DNA from 2 places in the Roseiflexus sp. genome. Region 2 is predicted to be linked to the other one. Evidence: riboswitches for the same ligand, from Rfam matches in the RefSeq annotation. Region 2 holds a riboswitch; the other holds the start of a gene.
The links. Region 2 has a riboswitch for cobalamin ahead of AC3EA7_RS18885 (hypothetical protein). Riboswitches for the same ligand answer to the same signal wherever they lie in the genome.
Positions count from the first base shown of each region.

Region 1: linked by a shared signal. The riboswitch ahead of cobO (cob(I)yrinic acid a,c-diamide adenosyltransferase) and the one ahead of AC3EA7_RS18885 (hypothetical protein) in region 2 are both predicted to bind cobalamin.

Region 1 covers NZ_JBYNRX010000079.1:74,677-77,864, forward strand. Annotated here, with positions in the region: gene AC3EA7_RS14120 (ABC transporter ATP-binding protein) at 21-1,256, shown strand; cobalamin riboswitch at 1,388-1,533, shown strand; gene cobO (cob(I)yrinic acid a,c-diamide adenosyltransferase) at 1,750-2,412, shown strand; gene cobN (cobaltochelatase subunit CobN) at 2,468-3,188, shown strand, end outside.
Region 2 covers NZ_JBYNRX010000096.1:29,537-32,724, forward strand. Annotated here, with positions in the region: gene AC3EA7_RS18880 (ABC transporter substrate-binding protein) at 1-474, opposite strand, end outside; gene AC3EA7_RS18885 (hypothetical protein) at 905-1,111, opposite strand; cobalamin riboswitch at 1,297-1,440, opposite strand; gene AC3EA7_RS18890 (hypothetical protein) at 1,642-2,043, shown strand; gene AC3EA7_RS18895 (PIN domain-containing protein) at 2,248-2,472, shown strand; gene AC3EA7_RS18900 (DUF72 domain-containing protein) at 2,513-3,188, opposite strand, start outside.

The DNA of each region.
Region 1 (3,188 bases), on a different contig from region 2:
GAAAATGCAGGAGAGGCGCGATGAGCGCAATGATCGAGTTCGAGGACGTTTCCAAGCGATTTGTGCTTCAGATCCAGCGCGAGCGCCCTGTGACCCTGAGCGAGCGTCTATCGGGAGTTTTTCGACCGCGGAGGGCTGCGGATGAGTTCTGGGCGCTGCGCAACGTGAGCTTCAGCGTTGCGCGTGGTGAGAGTTTTGGGCTGATCGGGCACAATGGCGCCGGGAAAAGCACTGCGCTCAAGTTGATGACCCGCATTCTCGAGCCGACATCGGGGCGGGTGCGGGTGCGGGGACGTGTGGCTGCGCTCCTTGAGCTTGGCAGCGGCTTTCATCCCGAACTGAGCGGTCGCGATAATGTGTTTCTGTATGGGTCGCTCATGGGGCTTAGCCGGCGCGAGATGACGGCGCGGCTGGAAGAGATTGTGGCGTTTGCCGATATGGCCGACTTTCTCGATCTACAGGTCAAGTACTATTCTTCGGGCATGTACACGCGCCTGGCATTTGCCGTTGCAACGGCGGTAGACCCCGATATTCTGATTACCGATGAAGTGCTGGCGGTTGGCGATGAGGCGTTTCAGCGCAAATGCATGGATCGAATTTTGACCTTTCGCCATATGGGGAAGACGATTATTTTTGTGTCGCACGCGCTCGAGACTGTGCGCACGCTGTGTGATCGCGCGGTATGGCTCGATCATGGCGCGGTTCGTGTGCTTGGAACAACCGGTGAGGTGATCGATGCCTACCTTGCCGAGGTGAACCGGCGTGAGCGCGAGGCGTTGATGCAGCAGGACACGTTGACTGCCGACCCAAACCGACGCTTTGGCACGCGTGAGGTTGAAATTACCGGCGTGGAATTGTGCGATGCGAGCGGTATTGCGCGTGTGGTGGCGCACACCGGTGCGCCGCTGACCATTCGTATCCGCTATCGCGCCTGTCGAGCCGTGCCGCGCCCGGTGTTCGGTCTGGCAATTCATCATGAAAGCGGTCTCGTGCTTGCCGGGCCAAATTCGTTGTTCGCCGGTCTCGACATTCCCGCCGTTCAGGGCGAAGGGGTGGTTGAGATGCGGATTGCGGCACTGCCGCTACTGGCGGGGCGGTATCTTCTCAGCGTAGCGGTCTACGACGAAACCATGCTGCACGCCTACGACCATCACGACCGGCTCTATCGTTTTACGGTGTACAACGAAGGGGGAAATGAGCGATTCGGCTCAGTGACGCTTGGCGGGGTCTGGTCGTGGTGCGAGGCGGGAGGATGACAGTCGCACCCTTGTGGAACCGCAGCGCCCTTCATATCTCCCGCCTTGCAAATTGTGCTATAATCTCTATGTTATTCCCTTCACCCGTACTTGTGTTCCTGGACGCTAGATGGCGTGAGGTTGCACCTGTTCAATGCAACAACCGTTGCGGTGACCCGCAGGGCCCGGATGCCAGGGCGTAAAGGTGGAAGCTGGTGCAAGTCCAGCGCTGTGCCGCAACTGTAACCGGCAATTGTCAGCCGGAAGCCAGGATGCCTGCCGCGATGTCCGTTGTTCAGCCCTTCTCGAGCCAGGGAGGATGAACAGAATTGGCGTTCCGTCAGGAATTGCGTCATGCTCTGTCGCCCCGGTTCTCGAAAGAGTCCGGGGCTTTTCGTATCTGGAAGACGGAGGTTGAACGTTGCACGTTGCATGTTGAACGTTTATCCGTTGACCTATTCGTTGATCCGTTGACCTATTCGCTCATTCGCCGCCATACCGAAAGGTTTGTTCGATGGAAGAAAATCCGAGTCAACACACCCCAAAAACTGCACATGACATCCCAGACAGCGCGGCGGAAACCGATGCAGCGCCGCCCCCTGGTTCGACGGCGGAAGCCGAGGAGCGGCGCAAGGCGGCGCGCGCCAATCGGGTGAAGAAGGGGTTGGTGATAGTCAATACCGGCAATGGCAAAGGGAAGACCACCGCAGCGCTCGGTATCCTGCTCCGCGCCTGGGGGCGTGATATGTGGGTCGGCGGCATTCAGTTCCTGAAGCACGAAAATGCCAACTATGGCGAATTGCGCGCCCTTCAGCGCATGGGTATCGATCTGACGCCGATGGGTGATGGGTTTACCTGGACGAGCCGTGACCTCGATGAGACGCAGGCGAAGGCGATTCACGGCTGGGAGACGGCAAAAGCGCGGATCGCCAGCGGTGAGTACGATGTCTTTTTGCTGGATGAGTTTACGTATGCGCTAATCTACGGCTGGATCGAGACGGCAGAGGTGATCGAGTGGCTGCGCCAGCATAAGCCGCCGATGCTGCACCTGATTATCACTGGGCGCAATGCGCCCCAGGCGCTGATCGACTTCGCCGATCTTGTGACGGAGATGCGCGAGGTGAAGCATCCGTTCCGCGATCAGGGCATTCGGGCGCAAAAAGGCATCGAGTACTGAACGGCAAACGGCGTCTTTGAAAGGAACGCACGTCGTGGAACGCCTGAAGCGCAACATGGTGCAGCGCAGCGACGGTCGCCTGGTCAATGCCGGGGCGCGTCGGGGGATGCTGATCGTCTGCGCCACCGGTTGCTGCTGTGGTCACACAGAGCGTGGTTTTGCGCCGGTTCGCACCGACATCTACCACGAGGAATGGGAGCGGCGCAAACTGCGCAACCGCGTCCATCTGAGCCAGGGCGGGTGCCTGGGTCCATGCCCGCTGGCGAACGTCGCGCTCCTTCTGATCGATGGACGACCGTACTGGTTCCATTCGCTCAACGATGAGGCGCTCATCCCTGTGCTGTACGATTACATCGAAGCGCTGCTGGCGACCGACTACGACCTGCCGCCGCCGCCTGCGCTGGCGCCGCTCCTCTTCAATGGGTTTGCGTGGGATGGCAGTGCGCCTGGCGAGCGGCGCTCCGAACCGCTGCCCGCGATGATCGGCGATGGGATTCTGGTGCTCAGTCAGGCGGATACCGATCTGCTGGCGCTCGAACAGGCGTGTGCGCTGCTGCCGGAAGGATTTGCACCGCTGCGGGTTGCGCATATCGGTCGCCTGCCGGACGATGCTGCTGTCGATCATCTGCTGCGCGACCTGCTCCCCGGCGTGGCAGTGGTGATCGTGCGTCTCCACAGCGCCGCCGCCTTCGCCTATGGACTGGACCGCCTCCAGGAGTGGGCGCGCGCCGCTGGCGGCTTCCTGCTCTGCCTGCCAGCCGTCGAAACCCTCGACC
Region 2 (3,188 bases):
GTGCGGCAACTGAGTGGTGGACATGGCAACAATGCTTTTCACCGGCACTTCAATCACCAGCGCATCGCCGACATCGTCCGGCGGCGGCGTGCCGCACTGCACCAGCACATAGCGAAATTGCGCATCGGCATCGCGCCACGGGTTGAGCACCGTAATCACTTTGTAGTTGTTGAAATACTCGATGGTCCAGCCGACCGAGTCGCTCAACGAGACTTTTTCGGGGAAGTAATCAATCTCCGGATCGTAGTCGGTGACGCACCCTTCCGCCAGATTGACGGTCGGAACCTCAAGAACCGCGACCGTCGGCGCAATGGTCGGCTCAACCGTGGGCACAGCGGTTGGCGCCGCAGTTGGCGCAACCGTCGGCGCTGCCGGAACACCGGCGGGTGACGGCGCTGCGGTTTGCGGGCTACCACACGCGATCAGCGCGATTGTCAGCAGCAACAGCGTTATCCAGCGGAGCAATCGTGGCATGTTCATCCTCCTGGTGTTCAGAGCATCTTCGTATCGGCGCAGAAATGGCATTGACGACGTGGGCGCAATTCAGGGACAGTTCGCACATGCCGGCTTTGCATCCCACAGCCCGCAATCGACGCTGCCAGGCGTGGCAGCCATTCCATGGCCGAGATCGACGTGCATGGCAGCAGGCTGTCAGCGTTATCCTAACTTGCGGTCAGTCAGACCAGATGTTCGAGCGCCCGGTTCGCAAGGCGTAACGATCCACAACGCGCTTTGGCGGTCATGGACGCATGACTGCGCCCTGGCGTCAGCAGCCCCAACGGGGCTTGCACGTGCGGTGCGCGCCGTCGAACCGCGTGCAGTGAGCATGGTCGAACTGCGTCCTCAGCGAGGGCTTTTGCCCGCAGCGCCCCGGCAGTATGGTACGAATGACCGCGCGTGAGTATTAGTCCTGCGATTCACGGATACCTGGCGTCGGCTGGCTCAAGAGACGGCAAAGCCAGTTCAGCCGGGCATACTCGCGGCTCAACCGTTCCACCAGGCTCCAGCCATACGATGTAGGCAACCAGGCCAGCAGCTCGATCTCGTGCTCGATCTGAAGCAGGCGCTCCTGACATAGCGCCAGTTCGCGGTACAGGTCATCGTCATTCATATGCGTCGAGACCTCCGCCGCTCGTCTGCCAATGGTCTGAACGCAGGCGAGAGCGCATCGGTCGCCGGTGCATCGTCCAACAACGAATAACTCCGGTCTCTTCCGAGAACCGGGGTAACATGACCTGCCCAGGACGTGAAAAGGGGGTATCAGACATGTTCTCCTCCCTGACTCGAGAAGGGTCGAACACATTCAGCATCGCGGCAGGCATCCTGGCTTCCGGCAATGATCGCCGGTTACAGTTGCGGCACAGCGCTGGACTTGCACCAGCTTCCACCTTTACGCCCTGGCATCCGGGCCTGCGGGTCACCGCGATGGTATTCACTTGTGAAGCCTTGAAAACTGTCATGATGATAGCACATCTTCAGCAAAGGTGCAAGCAAGGTGAAGGGGGCGTCGATCATCGATGCTGCCGATCTCCCCTCTCCTGCCTGACGACGAGAGGCGTGAATGATTTGAACGGCGCAGTAGCCGCCTTTCTCCCCTCCTCTATGCTATCATGGCGCCATGATTATCGGGAGGATCAGAGCATGCCGCGAACCATTGAAGTCATTGTGCACGCCGATGGACGGATCGAACCGCTTGAGCCGATTGTTGTCAGCGAGGAGCGACGCGGGTTGTTGACAATTCTGGAAACGCCTTCGGAAGCGACGGAAGCGACGCAGAGCATCACATTAGCGGCACTGTTTGCCCAACTGCAATCTGAAGGACTCCTTGCTTCGCCGAAACCTGGCGCTGCTCAGACCCCGCTCATTGATGATGCAACGCTCGATGCGCTGCTGCTCACTGCAGGACTTCAGGAGACGCCTGAAGACATTCCAGAGTCACTGGAGCCGCTCTCAGAAGTTGCCCTCGATGCGCTATGGAGGCGCATTCCTGATGGCACACCGCTTTCGCAGATCGTGATCGAGGATCGTGAGGAGCGTTTCTAGTGGCGATTTTCTACGCTGATAGCAGTGTTCTGGTTAAGCGCCATATTCAGGAACAAGGCTCAGTATGGTTTCGGTATCTGACCGCATCTCGTGCAGGCAATCGAATTGAGACGGCGCGCTTGAGCATGATTGAAGTGATCAGTGCGCTGAGTCGGTGGGTGCGGGAAGGAACGTTGCCACCGACAGTCTATGCCGCTGTGCGCGATGATTTTCTGGCTTGCTGTCGACGCCGCTATCGAAATCGTGCCGATGACGGGTGATGTGCTCCGCCGGGCGCAATACCTTCTCGAACACCATCCTCTGCGCGCTTATGATGCGCTCCATCTGGCTTCGGCGCTGGAGGTGCACATCCGCCTTACGAGCGCCGGACTGCCGCCACTCACCTTTCTGGCTGCCGATGACGGCTTGCTCGGCGCTGCAACGGCTTAAGGCTTGCCCGTTGATAATCCAAATCGCTATCCCATCGGGTTCAAAACAGCGTCAGTTGCTCGCCCGCATCGACGGCGCTCTCCCACGGCAGCGGCGGCACGCCGGGCGTCCCGTCGAGACGGCGTTGCAGCGCCCGACAGAGCAGCGGCGACTCACGCTCTACCGGGCAGTGCATAAAGAAAAACACTGTCGTGTCGTCGGCAATCCATGCGCGCACACGTGTTGCCCATTCGTCGAGCAGCGGGTCGTTCCGCGCCACGTCCGGGTGGCCAATGTACCGCACCAGCGCGAAGGAGGCGCTGCGCAGCGGATGAAGCGGCACATCAGGCTTGTTGTCGCGCGCGCGACGCAGGTCCTCCTCCGCACCCGGCAGTGGTCCCAAGTCGAGCGGACGCACATCCATCAGCACCCGCCCGACGCCATACCGTTCCAGCAGCGCCATCAACGCCGCTTCTTCCTGGGACGCGTACCAGCCCGAATGGCGCACTTCGACCGCCAGACGATGCGTGGGGTTCCACGCCGCCAGCCACACAGCAAGGTCGTCCATCTGATGAGGTGAATACCCTGGCGGCAACTGGAGAAAGAATGGACCCAACCGTTCGCCGAGTGGCGCCACACGCTGCACAAAGGCTTCGGTCTCGCGCAGCCGCACCGCCAGTGATCCCTGATGGCTGATGTCTCGCGGGAGTTTGAAGCAGAAGCGGAACGATGAGGGC